2 regions of the Acidovorax sp. DW039 genome follow, and region 1 is predicted to be linked to the other one. Evidence: predicted binding sites of a transcription regulator. Region 1 holds the regulator's gene; the other holds the start of a gene.
What was found. Region 1 encodes LexA, which represses DNA repair genes until DNA is damaged. Its sites were predicted from a motif close to ACTGTATNNNNATACAGT; they were not measured.
Positions count from the first base shown of each region.

Region 2: a site for LexA is predicted at 3,377-3,394, ahead of AACH87_RS09300 (PA0069 family radical SAM protein). Genes of this name have one in related genera too.

Region 1 covers NZ_AP029019.1:2,507,958-2,515,198, forward strand. Annotated here, with positions in the region: gene AACH87_RS11125 (D-2-hydroxyacid dehydrogenase family protein) at 1-2, opposite strand, end outside; gene lexA (transcriptional repressor LexA) at 770-1,444, opposite strand; gene AACH87_RS11135 (asparaginase) at 1,533-2,489, shown strand; gene adk (adenylate kinase) at 2,631-3,287, opposite strand; gene kdsB (3-deoxy-manno-octulosonate cytidylyltransferase) at 3,443-4,252, opposite strand; gene AACH87_RS11150 (Trm112 family protein) at 4,276-4,458, opposite strand; gene lpxK (tetraacyldisaccharide 4'-kinase) at 4,465-5,568, opposite strand; gene AACH87_RS11160 (biopolymer transporter ExbD) at 5,574-6,008, opposite strand; gene AACH87_RS11165 (MotA/TolQ/ExbB proton channel family protein) at 6,030-6,662, opposite strand; gene xseA (exodeoxyribonuclease VII large subunit) at 7,015-7,241, shown strand, end outside.
Region 2 covers NZ_AP029019.1:2,082,653-2,089,893, reverse strand. Annotated here, with positions in the region: gene AACH87_RS09315 (tripartite tricarboxylate transporter substrate-binding protein) at 1-156, shown strand, start outside; gene AACH87_RS09310 (cyclase family protein) at 179-997, shown strand; gene AACH87_RS09305 (fumarylacetoacetate hydrolase family protein) at 1,053-2,042, shown strand; gene AACH87_RS09300 (PA0069 family radical SAM protein) at 2,152-3,375, opposite strand; gene rnk (nucleoside diphosphate kinase regulator) at 3,552-3,965, shown strand; gene AACH87_RS09290 (acyltransferase) at 4,040-5,158, opposite strand; gene AACH87_RS09285 (GbsR/MarR family transcriptional regulator) at 5,380-5,961, shown strand; gene AACH87_RS09280 (cytochrome ubiquinol oxidase subunit I) at 5,965-7,241, shown strand, end outside.

The DNA of each region.
Region 1 (7,241 bases):
ATACCGATATTGTGCCTTGCCCGTACAGCTCAGTGCGTGAAGGGCCGCCGGAGCATTCGGTTAAATGCAACGTGATGTAGCACCTGGCACCTTACTGCGAAAGCGGGACGCCTGCGAGATGAGACAAATTGAAAAACGACATGGATTGGTCCATGTGTTCAACGCGGCCCGTATTTCATTGCAGGAATGCTGGACACTCATGCCTTGCAAGCCGATCCAGCTCTGCACAAACATCTGCCATTCGTCCTGAAATCACCAATTTGCCACTCTCTGGGGGACCGGAGTGGATCACTCGAAGAACCCTGGGTTTTGGTAAATGTGATTGGGTTCTGAGGGGCGCATTGCTCGTGGCAGTAGCCCCCTGTTTAGCAACAGATTTGAATTCGCCATGCAAGCACCTCTCTGCGCCGCGAGCGCGAGTGTGTTTCTCGAAAGGCAGGTGTGGCAGAGACGATTTGATTGGGAGAAACGACTGTTTCGATCCCGAACCCGCAAACCCCAACCAATCCGCGCCTACTTCAGTACACCCTGCGCTATGGCTGGAGGCTTGGTGTTGGGAAAGCGTATGTGTTTCGGTAGACCCGATCCATCGAGCCAACGCTTTAAAAGGCGAAGAAATTGCCGCCAAGGCTGAAAACCCAGTACCCATGTGAATGCTCCGAAATTCGGTGAATGAACATAGGCAGGATTTCAAATAATGCTGCATCTCAGGGCTGGCAGCCCTCTCAAGCCGCCCAACGCCCGCCACCTGAGAAACAGACAGAATTTCTTACATCAGCAAAGTGTTTCGGATCAGGCCCACCGCCAAACCTTCAATCTCAAAAGGCTCACCCGGCTGCACCGTGATCACGGGGTAGTCTGGGTTCTCGGGCAGCAGTTCGATACCCTTGGCGGTGCGTTTGAGTCGCTTTACGGTTACTTCCTCACCCAGCCGGGCAACGATGATTTGCCCGTTGCGAGCGTCTCGCGTAGCTTGAACAGCCAGCAAGTCGCCATCCATGATGCCTGCATCCCGCATGGACATGCCGCGCACCTTCAACAGGTAATCCGGCTTGTGCTGAAAAAGGCTCGACTCCACGCAATAGGTTTGGTCTACGTGTTCTTGCGCGAGAATGGGAGAGCCTGCGGCAACCCGACCGATCAATGGCAGAAAAAGCTGCGACAGCTGACGCAGTGGTGCATCGAAATGCTGACCCCGCGCTGCATTGAGTGCCCGCACTGTGTCATTGCGCAAACGGATCCCACGGGACGTCCCACTGACCAATTCGATAACGCCTTTGCGGGCAAGCGCCTGCAGATGCTCTTCTGCCGCGTTGGCGGATTTGAAGCCCAGCTCTGTTGCAATTTCGGCGCGGGTAGGGGGGGCGCCCGTCTTGGCGATAGCGGTCTGAATCAGGTCCAGAATCTGCTGCTGGCGTGCCGTAAGTTTGGGGTTGTCGAGCATGGCTGCGAGATCAATTCTTTGCAGGTTTGAAGGATACTGTTTTTTAATCCAGTAGCTGTATTTTTCACCAGTTTTTGGGAGTGTGCAAGTGAGTGTTAAAAAAATAGTCGTTCTGGGAACGGGGGGGACCATCGCCGGAAAGGCTGCGCGTGCTGGTGATAACGTCGGCTACAAGGCTGGCGAAGTAAGCGTGGGCGAGTTGCTTAGCGGTGTTCCTGGTCTGGAGAATGTCGCCAAGGGTTGTGAGTTGCAGTGCGAGCAAGTGGCTCAGCTGGACAGCAAAGACATGAACTTCGGCGTCTGGCGCGATCTGGCTTTGCGATGTGCCTCGCTGATGCAGGACGTCAGCGTGCAGGGGGTCGTGATTACCCATGGCACCGACACGTTGGAAGAAACAGCCTGGTTCTTGCAGTCTGTAGTGCGAACCACCAAGCCCATTGTGCTGACCAGTGCCATGCGACCTGCCAGCGCTCTCACACCTGATGGCCCCCAGAATCTCCTCGATGCCATTGCGGTCGTGTTGCACCCTCAGTCTGCTGGGGTCATGGCGGTTGCTGCAGGGGTCATCCATGGTGCGCAGTCCGTTCACAAAGCCTTCCCCTATCGCGTGGACGCATTCAGCTCCGGCGAGATAGGGCCTTTGGGCTGGGTGGAAGAGGGGGAAGTGCGGTGGGCACGGACCGCGCCGCAGCCTGACGATGTTGCGCCCCAGGCTGGACTGGTGGCTCAGCTCCCACCTCCAGAGCAATGGCCGTGGGTGGAGATCGTCGTGAGTGGTGCAGGCGCCAGCGCACGCGCGGTAGATGCCCTGGTGCATGCGGGTGTTCGCGGCTTGGTAGTTGCAGCCACAGGCAATGGCTCGCTGCATGTGGAGCTCAAGGAGGCGCTGATGCGCGCCAAGGCGTCGGGCGTTCGAGTCGTGAAGTCCACCCGCTGCAGTCAGGGGCATCGTATTGTCGGAGACACCGGTGACTTCGCTACCTACCCTGGTCTGTCTCCCGTCAAGGCGAGGGTTTCGTTGATGCTTGACTTGATCGGGGCATGAAAACTCCGCTGTCACGCTGAATACGTTACCTGAGGATGCAAAAGACTCAGGTCTCTTAATCCCAAAAACTCAAAATGCCGCACAGACCGAAATCTGTGCGGCATTTTTGCCAAGTGAGGCAATAGCCTCTGATTCTCTTGTTTAGCGGCTCAAAGCTTCCAGCGCTCGCGCCGTAATCTCTTCCACGCTACCTGTGCCGCTGATGGCCCGGTATTTAGGAGCCTGCGATGGGTCTTGCTGAGCCCAGTTGCTGTAGTAGTCCACCAGGGGGCGCGTCTGGTCGCTGTAAACCTGCAAGCGCTTCTTGACGGTCTCTTCCTTGTCGTCGTCACGCTGGATGAGGTCTTCACCGGTCACGTCATCTTTGCCCGCTACCTTGGGCGGGTTGAACTTGACGTGGTAAGTACGACCGCTGGCGGGATGCGAGCGGCGGCCGCTCATGCGCTCGACAATGGCCTCAAAAGGCACGTCGATTTCCAGCACATAGTCCAGCTTCACTCCAGCCGCCTTCATGGCGTCGGCCTGGGGAATGGTGCGGGGGAAGCCATCAAAAAGAAAACCGTTGGCGCAATCGGGCTGGGCGATGCGTTCCTTCACCAGATTGATGATCAGCTCGTCACTGACCAGTGCACCGGCTTTCATCACTGCCTCTGCCTGCTGACCCAGCGGCGTACCGGCCTTCACGGCAGCGCGGAGCATGTCTCCAGTCGAGATTTGCGGGATGCCATACTTCTGGCAGATGAAGGTGGCTTGCGTGCCCTTTCCGGCGCCGGGCGCGCCCAACAGAATCAGTCTCATGGAGGTCCTCAAGGTTTTAAAAATCGTGCGGCACTGCTGGCGGGGGCCTATTGGAGCGTCCAGGGCCCAGTGCTCTCTCTTCGGTCAAGGATAGCACGCGACAGCTTTGCCTTGCCTTACGCTGCGCCTGCGTTTTTCCCTTGTTTTCCCGTAGATCAGCCGGTGGCCGTAGCGCCAAGCAATGCGCGAACCTTTTGCAGATCTTCAGGCGTATCCACCCCGGGGCCAGGCGCGTGCGGCGTGACGTGCACGCAGATGCGGTGGCCGTGCCACAAGGCGCGCAGTTGCTCCAAGGCCTCCACGGTTTCGGTGGGGGCAGGGGGCAGCCGCGGAAAGTCTCTCAGGAAGCCAGCCCGGTAGCTGTAGATGCCCACATGCCGTAACGGAGCAAACCCTGGCACAGATGCCGCATTGCTTCCCTGTGCATGCTCCCACCAGGCCACATGGGCCTGGTCGCGCGACCATGGAATGGGGGCGCGACTGAAGTAGTGCGCCATGCCTTGCGCGTCCAGCACGACCTTCACCACATTCGGGTTCAGATAGTCTTCACGAGAAACAATAGGGTGGGCTGCAGTACCCATGCTCGCGGAAGTGTGCGCTGCCAGCAAGTCGGCCACTGCATCGATCAACGCGGGGTCCATCAGCGGCTCATCGCCTTGCACGTTGACGACCACATCGTCACCCTCCAGGTTCAGCAATTCGCAGGCCTGAGCAAGACGGTCACTCCCACTGGCATGGTGGACATCGGTCAACACTGCCTGAACGCCATGTTCCTGGCAGGCCTGCAAGATCAGTTCATGGTCGGCAGCCACCACCACTTGTTTCGCACCGCTCAACTGGGCGCGCCGCGCAACACGCACCACCATCGGTAAACCGGCGATATCCGCAAGGGGCTTGTTGGGCAGCCTAGAAGAGGCCAGCCGGGCGGGAATAAGAACCGTAAATACCGTCTTGCCAGCGTGCATCACACCGCTTGCACCTTGCGAACTCACGCCTCCAGCTCCTCATCCGTCAGGGTGCGGGCTTCGTTCTCCAGCAGGATAGGGATGCCATCGCGCACAGGGTAGGCAAGCCGGGCGCTGCGCGACACAAGCTCCTGATGTTCCCTGTCAAATGTCAGCGGGCCTTTGGTGACTGGGCAGACCAGCAGTTCAAGCAGTTTGGGGTCCATGGCGGTTTATTCAGTGCGGGAAGGGGCATAGCCCGGTAGGTCCGGGGATGATAGCGGCGCTGCAATGGCTCTCAGCCGAGCATCCACATCCCCCACAAAGTCTGGGGCAAGGGTGATTTCGAGCGGTACAGCCAATGCATCGGGATGCGTCTTCCATATTTTGACCGCGTCTTTTTCTGTGCAAATCAGGCGCAAGCGCTCATCAGTTGAGCGCAACCAGCTATCAAAATCATAGTGATCCGGAAGCGCTTCCTTGTGGCCTAACGACAGGCCAGCTTGCTCCAGCATGCTGAAAAATGCACCGGGCTGTCCAATCGCGGCCACCGCATGCAGGGGGTGTCCGCGCAGTGCATCCAATGCCACCTTCTCTCCTGTGGAAGTAAGGGCGTGGGATGCCAGCTGCCGCTGTACGGGATACGAAGGCATGGATGTGCCGACAGCAGGAGGGGTCCCGGTGTGCAGCACCCAGTCCACGGAGCGCGGCCACGGTTCGCGCAGAGGCCCGGCAGGTAGCAGGAAGCCGTTTCCTGCCCCGTGCGCATTGAAGACGCACACCTCCAGGTCACGTTGCAATGCCCGGTGCTGCAGGCCATCGTCGGCAATCAGTACATCTGTGACGGGGTCATGCTTCAGGAGTTGCTGCGCCGCCTCGAGCCGATTGCGGGACACACACACCGGCACGCCGCATTGGCGGGCAATCAGCAAAGGCTCATCGCCCACGTCGACCGGGCGGGAGGTCGCATCCACCAGCACACAGCCTTGGCTGGTGCGCCCGTAACCGCGGGAGATCACTCCGGGGTGCCACCCCAGCGCTTGCAGGTGCCTGACCAGCGCCATCACGATGGGGGTTTTGCCCGAACCTCCAGCCACCACATTCCCGATCACGATAACGGGACGCCCCGGATGCCCTGAATGCAGCAGACCGATGTCGTAGAGCATGGAGCGAACCCTGACGAGGCCGCCGTAGACCATCGATAAGGGCCACAGCGCCCAGCTTGCAGGATCTCGTCGTAGCCAGAATCGGGGCCAGCCTTTGCCAGATGCGTTCGCTGGCTTGGAACCCCCTTGTCCAGACTCCGGGGTCGGGGAGGGCACTGCAGTCCGAAGCATGCCGCTCAGCGGTTGCTGCCCCGGGCTCCGGCCGTGGATTGGGTGGCGAAGGTAATTTGGGTAAGGCCCACACGGCGCGCCGCCTCCATCACCGTCACCACCGATTGATGAGGTGCCATGGCATCGGCACTGATGATGACGACGCTGTCGTTGCCTGCAGTGGCAGCACCGCGCAAGGCTTGCGCGACTGCGTCCACGCTTTTGCCTTCGACGCCGTTCTTGTTGATGGCGTAGCGGCCGTCAGAAGCCACCGCCACGATGACTTCCTTGGGGCGGTCGCGTTGTTGCTCCGCATCGGCCACCGGCAGGGTCAGTTTCAGTTCGGTGAACTTGCTGTAGGTGGTGGTCAACATCAAAAAGATGAGAATGACCAGCAACACATCAATGAACGGGATCAGATTGATCTCGGGCTCATCCTTCGCGCAGGGGCGGAAGTTCATAGGCATAGTCGGCCCGGCGGTTTACTTGCGATGACGCAGGATGTGGCGCACAAACTGCTCAGAGGCCAGTTCCAGCGTGAGCAGATAAGCATCCACACGGCCACGGAAATAGCGCCAGAAGATCAATGCCGGAATGGCCACAATCAGACCGAAGGCCGTGTTGTACAGCGCGATGGAAATGCCGTGTGCCAGCTGGGCAGGGTTGCCGCCGCCTATGGCACCGCTGCTTCCGCCTTGTGAGCCAAAGATTTCGATCATGCCGATCACGGTGCCCAACAGGCCCAACAGAGGGGCTGCAGAAGCAATGGTGCCCAGGGCGCTCAGGTACTTTTCGAGGCGATGGGCCACTGCGCGACCCGTGCCCTCCATGGTGGCGCGCAAGTCTGCTTCGCTGCACTGGGGGTTGTTGTTCAGGGCGCGTAGACCCGACGCCAGCACCTCACCCAGGGCAGAGCTTTGGGCCAGCTGGTTCACCACATCGGGGGTGGGGAGGGAGCGGGACGACACCGTAATGGCTTCATCCAGCAATTTTGGGGGGGCGATACGGGCTGTTTTGAGGGATACAAAACGCTCGCCAATGAGGGCCAGAGCCAGAATGGAACAGGCGATGAGAGGCCAGATGGGCCAGCCTGCGGCTTGTATGATGGACAGCAATTCTCTCTCCGCTCAGATGTAGGCAATCTGCAATTATGGCCCAGCCTGCTGACCATTTTGAGTCACAAACCGTTACCGAAAAAGCCTGCAGGAAACCTCTTCCACACACCCACAGAAACTGTGGATAACTTTGTGGGTAAGCCCTGGTACAGGTGCCGCAAACCAGCCTGTGACGCGGGCCGGAACAGAATGCTGAAAATTTGCACAGCAAAATTTTGTTTAAAATCAATGACTTATACGTACTGCCAACATCTCCGGCGCATTGCGGGCTCTATTTACCGCCCCGCGGGTGCGTCCCGTCTGCTGTGGAATAGTGCGCTGATCAGCGGGCGCGCAAAGCCCGCCGCTGCTGATGTCTGATCTCCTGTCCTCAGTCGCCACGCCGCGCGTATGGGAAGTCGGGGCGCTGTGCCGCGCCATTGCTGACACCTTGGAAGCTCGGTTCAATCCTGTCGCGGTGCGCGGTGAGATTACGGGCTTCTCTCGCGCATCCAGCGGGCATTGCTATTTCTCGATCAAGGACCCCAACGGCCAGTTGCGTTGCGCCATGTTTCGCCGCGCTGCCGGGCTGCTTGACTT
Region 2 (7,241 bases), 430 kb from region 1:
TGGGCGCTGGCACAGGCAGACGTCATTGACGTTGGCAAGCAATATGGGCTGGAAGTGAAGTCCTCCACGCCAGCCGAACTAGGCGATTTGCTCAAGGCAGACGCACAGCAATGGCGCGGTCTCATCAAGCAGACGGGTTTTACCGCTGAATCCTGAGCCAGCATCGAAGAGCATTTTCATGACCCATCCTGTCACACCCGCCGAAGCCCATCGCCGTCTCGTAGACATCTCCATGCCGCTGGAAAACGATGTGGCATCGGACCCCCCGGGGCTGCGCCCACATATCCGCTACATCGATCACCAGATGAGCTTCGACGACCTAGCCCAGTTCTTTCCGGGCCTGCAGCGCGAACACCTGCCCGACGGTGAATCCTGGGCGGTGGAGGAGGTGCAGCTTAACACCCATAACGGCACCCATCTGGATGCGCCCTACCACTTTGCCTCCACCATGGACAAAGGACAGCGTGCCCTTTCCATCGACGAAGTGGACCTGAACTGGTGCTTTCAACCTGCAGTGAAGCTGGACTTCCGCCACCTGCCCGATGGCTACATCGTGCAGCCTGCTGATGTGGAAGCAGAGTTGCGCCGCATCGATCACCAGCTCAGCCCGCTGCAGATCGTTCTCGTCAACACCCGCGCAGGGGATGCCTATGGCACGCCAGAGTACCTGCGGGCGGGCTGCGGCATGGGGTATGAAGCCACCATGTACCTGCTGGAGCGCGGAGTGCGCCTTACCGGCACGGATGCCTGGAGCTGGGACGCCCCCTTTGCCTATACCGCGCAGCGCTACGCGCAGACCGGTGATGCATCTTTGATCTGGGAGGGCCACAAGGCAGGCCGGGACATCGGTTACTGCCACCTGGAGAAATTGCACAACCTGCAATCCCTGCCCAGCAAGGGCTTTTATGTGTCCTGCTTTCCGGTGAAGGTAAAAGGTGCCTCCGCGGGGTGGACAAGAGCGGTCGCCATTTTTGACCCACTACTCCCCACTGCATGACATGACCTAAAGCGACGCTCACTCCATCGCCCCCACGCAGCCCACACACAGCACCATGAGACTCGCAAGCCTGCACAACGGCCAGCCGGATGGCCATCTGGTCGTCGTTTCCTCCGACAACCTTCGCTTTGCCAGCGCAGCAAACATCAGCCCCCATTTGCGGGACGCTCTGGAGCGCTGGACGGAGGTGGAGCCCCAGTTGCGCGCGCTGCAAGCGCAGCTGGATGCCGAGCCCGGAAGCACCGCTTGCAACACCGCACCGTTCAACCCCGGGGACTGCGGGGCACCGCTGCCCCGCACCTTCCAGTGGCTGGATGGCTCGGCCTTTCTCAACCACGGCAGGTTGATGGAACGGGCATTCAAAGTCCCTGCGGTGCCGGATTTTGAAACCGTGCCCCTGATGTACCAGGGCGCTGCCGATGACTTTCTGGGCCCACACAATGACGTGCCCTTGCCTGCCGAAGCAGACCAGATTGACTGCGAGGGCGAGTTTGGTGTGGTGCTTTCAGAAACACCCATGGGTGTGTCTGCCCTGCAAGCACTGCAATACGTGAAGCTGGTGGTGCTGCTGAACGACTGGAGCCTGCGCGCCTTTGGCCCGCGTGAAGTGAAAAGCGGATTCGGCTTCATCCAGGCCAAGCCATCCACAGCCTTTGCCCCTGTTGCGGTCACCCCTGACGAGCTGGGAACCCATTGGCGTGATGGCCGGGTGCATTTGCAATTGCGCGTGCAACGAGATGGTCAATGGATAGGTCATCCCCACGCAGGAGAGATGCATTTCCACTTTGGTGAACTGATCGCGCATGCTGCACGCACGCGCAAACTGTCCGCTGGAACCATCATTGGATCGGGCACGGTATCCAACGCAGACCCGGCTGCAGGCTCCACCTGCCTGACCGAGGTGCGCATGCGCGAGATGCTGACCGATGGTGCGCCACGCACTTCATTCCTGCGCTTTGGTGAACGCATTCGAATGGAAGCTTTGAACGACGAAGGGTTGACCGCCCCCTTTGGCGTGCTGGATCAACAGCTGGTGCAGGCATGACCGGTTGCCGCTGAGAGGCTCTGGCTACCGAAAACTGCGTCATTCCATGGCAGGCAATACAAACAGTACGACAAGACGGTGCAACAACGCCAAATGATGCTAACCACGCCTAAAAAAGACTGCCCTGCCCCCGCGCCAGCCCTGGCCTGAACTGGGTCATGTCAAGCCCCTCGCGCTCACGGTTGAGCCCCAGTTTTCGGCACGTGGCAGCGAAACGCTGGCGCAGCAGGTCTGCCCACAACCCGCTGCCTTTCATGCGGGTGGCAAAGTCGCTCTCGTAGGTCTTGCCGGCGGCGCGCTGGACATCGCTCAGGTTATGAAGGTCCTGCACACGCGCCATCACGCGGGCGGCTCGTTGTGGGTAATGCAGTTGCAGCCATTCGCGAAACAGCGCGTCCAGCTCCCACGGCAGGCGCAGCACGGTATAGAACGCACTGGTTGCTCCAGCATCTCGCGCGGCTTCCAGCACCTGTTCCATGTCTTCCGTGATGAATGGGATCTGCGGAGCCACGCTCACCCCCACAGGCACGCCCGCCTCGGCCAAGGTGCGGATGGTGCGCAGACGCCGGTGGGGTGCGGCGGCTCTGGGCTCCATGCGGCGAGCCAGATCCGCATCGAGCGTAGTCACAGTGACGTACACAGCCGCAAGGCGTTGCGCGGCCAAGGGGACCAGCAAGTCCATATCCCGCTCCACCCCGCTGGACTTGGTGATCAGGGAGAACGGATGTCGCGCATCGCGCAAGACCTCGATCACACTGCGGGTGAGGCGCAGCTCACGCTCTACGGGTTGGTAGCAATCGGTGGCGGAACCGATGTTGAGCAACCGGGGCACATAACGCGGTTGCGCAAGCTCGTGCCTGAGCACTTCGGCAATGTTGTGCTTGGCCACGATCTGGGTTTCAAAGTCCAGGCCAGGGGAAAAGTTCAGGTAGCTGTGGGTGGGGCGCGCGTAGCAGTAGGTACAACCATGCTCACACCCCCGATAGGGGTTGACCGAGAGTTCAAAAAAGATGTCGGGGGAGTCATTTGCACTGAGCGCGCTGCGCGCCGTCTCCAGGTGCACGCGGGTGGCGGGTGCCTGGGGTGACAAGGGAGAAGCCCACAAGTCTTCATCATCGCCAGGGTCGCACCCATCCTCTTGTCTATCTCCAGCCTTCTCTGGATGAAGACGAGCTTGCGAATTCCACCCGTCGTCAGCCGCCTCTCGCACGTCGCGCTCAAACCTGTGCGGCACCGCGGTGGCAGCGCCCCGGCCACGTATGGCCTGGACAGGAATAGGCACCCATTCGGCCTCAGCGCCGTATACCACCGTGGGGTTCGCAGGAGTTTTCATAACTGTATAAATATACAGCATTCAAAAATGAGCTTGGCAAATCATTCACATGAAAAGGTCTGCAATGGCGGGCACGCTCATCGGCCAGAAGGGCCAGGCAATGACCGCGCGCGGCAGTGCGAGATTCGCAATCGCCTAGAGTCCCGGCCTTTCAACCACTCTCATGAGGTATCACAATGGCGCGCAAGCCCCAGATCGTTCTGTCTTCCCTGGATCTCGACCGTATTGAAGCCCTGCTGGCAGCCATGCCTTCCAGTGTGTTTCCTGGAAAGGCGGATCTGCAGGCAGAGCTCGATCGGGCGGACGTGGTGCCGCCCGAGGAGATCCCACCCCACGTGGTCACCATGAACTCCACCGTGAAGTTCCGAATCCAGGAAAGCGGAAAAGAGTTCTGCCTGACGCTGGTCTACCCACGCGATATCGACGGCAGCGCAGACAAGCTGTCCATCCTCGCACCAGTGGGCAGTGCGCTACTGGGGTTGTCTGTGGGTGACGAGCTAGCCTGGCCAGGCCCCGGCGGTAAGGCGATGACGGTGCAAGTCAAGGAGATCGTCTATCAACCCGAAAGCGCGGGCGAACTGCACCGCTGACTTGGTAGGCATCCAATGCCCCTCAAAGTGCCTCATCCGATGCGTGAGGCATTGCGTTGGTTTTGGGGCGGCTCCTAGCCCCAATTGCTGCCGAGCTGCACCAGCACGCCAGCCGCCACCAGGCTCGCCTGCCAGCGCAGCAAGGTGGGCAAGGAAGGGGTGCGCAGTTCTACCGTGCGATAGAGCCACTGGCCCGCGACCATGGCCAGAGAAAACGCCAGCAGCATGCCACCGGCGTTGAGCCATGGAGAGTCTGGCCACAGGCCACTCACCACCGCATTGACCAGCAGGCACACCGCGAAGTGGATGAGAAACACGGAATACGACATTTGCCCAAGCCGCACCAGAGGACCCACTCCACGCCACTGGCGGACCGCTGGCGTACGCATGGCCCACACCAGCAGCAGCGCCGTCACCAGCGCCAGCGCGATACGGGCGCGGTATTCCAGCCACAGGCCCACCAAGCCCAGCAGGGCCATGCACACCACCCAACCCGAGGCGCGAGGCGCGCGGCTGGCCCAGAACGCCATCATGCCCAGACCGTAGGCACCGAAGAAATAGACGGCCCACACATCCCAGTGGGCATCGCGATTGAAACCCCAGAGCGATGCAGCCACGCCGGCCACCACCACCGCGCGCCCCAGCCAGGAGGCCCACTTCTGCGCAGCCGCGGAGGGCAATGCACGCACCGCAGCGAAGATGAGAACACTGAGGGTGAAAAGCTGGAAGTCGATGGCCACGTACCAGACTCCCGCAGACAGCGATTCATGCTCCACCACACTGTGCAGCAGCAACGCGTGGGTGATGAGCTGTGCAAGGCTCGGGTCTCCGGGCACCGAAGGATGCTCCATCCAGGGGCGCACCAAGGCGCTGATCAGCACGGTGACCAACAGTGCCACCACATAAGGGACCACCAGCCGCACAAAGCGCTTGCCCACCTGCTGGCCCGCTTGCCCAAAGCGGGCAACGCCTTCAGGAGCCAGGCTGGCTGCAGCAAGGTAGCCGCCCAGCACCAGGAAGATCTGGACTGCCATGCGCGCGTAGTCGTACAGCCAGGCCATCAAATGGGGCGCCAGCGGCTGGGCGATATCAGACATAGGGCCGTAGAAGGCCAGATGGTGGGCCACGATGGCCGCGCAAGCCGTGCCTTTGACAGTGTCCAGCAACGGCAGCCGGGATGTGTTTTGAGACATGCAGAGAACCGGATTGACCTGGGCGCTCTGGCGAAGCGAATTCGCAGGCGCAAAAGCAAAGCCTTCTATTGTCCTCTTTCTGTGTAAATCTTGCCAGGCATGCGAGAGGCAGGGCAGAAGCAAGCTGGAAATGCTCGACTTTGTAGTGTCCATTTGCAAAGCATTCTGAATTTTCAAGAATTTCTGAAAATTCAAGAAAAAAGGCGCACAATGCGATTCCTATGACCTATGTCAAAAACCTTCCCCCTCTGAACCGCCAGTTCGTCGCCCACTTTGGTGAGATGGGTAGCCGCTGGGGTATCAACCGCACCGTGGGCCAGATCTATGCATTGATCTTTCTCTCGCCCCGCCCCATCAATGCCGACGAAATTGCAGAGGCACTGGAGTTCTCCCGGTCCAACGTCAGCATGGGCCTCAAGGAGCTTCAGTCCTGGCGACTGGTCAAGCTCAGCCATCTGCCCGGTGACCGCCGCGAATACTTTGAAGCACCCAAGGACGTGTGGGAGATCTTCCGCGTGCTGGCAGAAGAACGCCGCCGCCGCGAGATAGAACCCACGCTATCCATGCTGCGCATGGCGCTGCTGGAGGAACCCTCGTCCGACGAAGAGCGCTATGCGCAGCAGCGCATGCGCGAAATGCACGAGCTGATCGACCGGCTGATGACATGGTTTGACGATGTGCAGCGTCTGGCACCGGAGACGGCACTGCAGCTCATGGGCATGGGGGCGGCCGTGACACGGGTGCTTGAACTCAAAGACCGACTGACCGGCAAGGCACCCGCCCCCAAAACCCAGGAGGACTGAGCCATGGACACCTTCATGCTCTCGCGCATCCAGTTCGCAGCCAACATCAGCTTCCACATCCTGTTCCCCACCATCACCATCGCCCTGTGCTGGTTTCTGGTGTTCTTCCGGCTGCGCCATGCGGCCACGCGCGGCACCCCGGCTGCTGCGGGCTGGGAGCAGGCGTATTACTTCTGGACCAAGGTATTTGCACTGACCTTCGCGCTGGGTGTGGTCTCGGGCATCACCATGAGTTTCCAGTTCGGCACCAACTGGCCAGGATTCATGGAGCGTGCGGGCAACATTGCAGGCCCATTGCTGGGCTATGAAGTGCTCACCGCCTTCTTTCTGGAGGCATCGTTCCTGGGCATCATGCTGTTCGGTCGCGGTCGGGTGTCAGACCGTGTGCACATGGCCGCCACCCTGCTGGTCGCTTTTGGCACCACGCTGTCCGCCTTCTGGATTTTGAGCCTCAACTCATGGATGCAGACCCCTGCGGGCTACGAAATCATCGACGGCAAGTTCCACGCGGTGGACTGGCTGGCCATCGTCTTCAACCCGTCTTTCCCCTATCGCCTGGGGCACAAGTTGCTGGCTTCCACACTCACGGCAGGGTTCCTGATCGCGGGGGTCAGCGCCTGGCAGCTGCTCAAGGGCAGCGCCACCGCTGGCACGCGCCTGGCATTGCGCACGGCGGTCGTCACCGTGGCAGTGGCCGTGCCCCTGCAGATCTTGATGGGGGACATGCACGGGCTGAACACGCTGGAGCATCAACCCGCCAAGATTGCAGCCATTGAAGGGATTTGGCACACCGAAAAGGGGGCGCCCCTCACCCTCTTTGGCATCCCCAACGAAAAAGAAGGCCGCACCGACTACGCACTGCAAATTCCCAAGGCAGCCAGTCTGATTCTTGCGCACGATATGGATGCAGAGCTGAAAGGGCTGAACGAGTTTGCAGGAGCCCATCCGCCCGTTGCACCCGTGTTCTGGAGCTTTCGGATCATGGTGGGCGTGGGCCTGCTGATGCTGGCCGTGGCCTGGGTTGCAGCCTGGCTGCTGTGGCGCAGGCGTGTTCAGCCAAGGGCTGCGCTCCCCCGCCCCTTGTTGTGGACACTGGTGGGCATGACCTTCTCCGGCTGGGTCGCCACCCTGGCGGGCTGGTATGTGACGGAAATTGGCCGCCAGCCCTACCTGGTCTACGGCCTGCTCAAGACGGCAGACGCTGTGGCACCCCACGGCAGCGGCATGGTAGCGGGCACGCTGGCCGCGTACCTGACGGTGTACGTGTTGCTGCTGGCGGC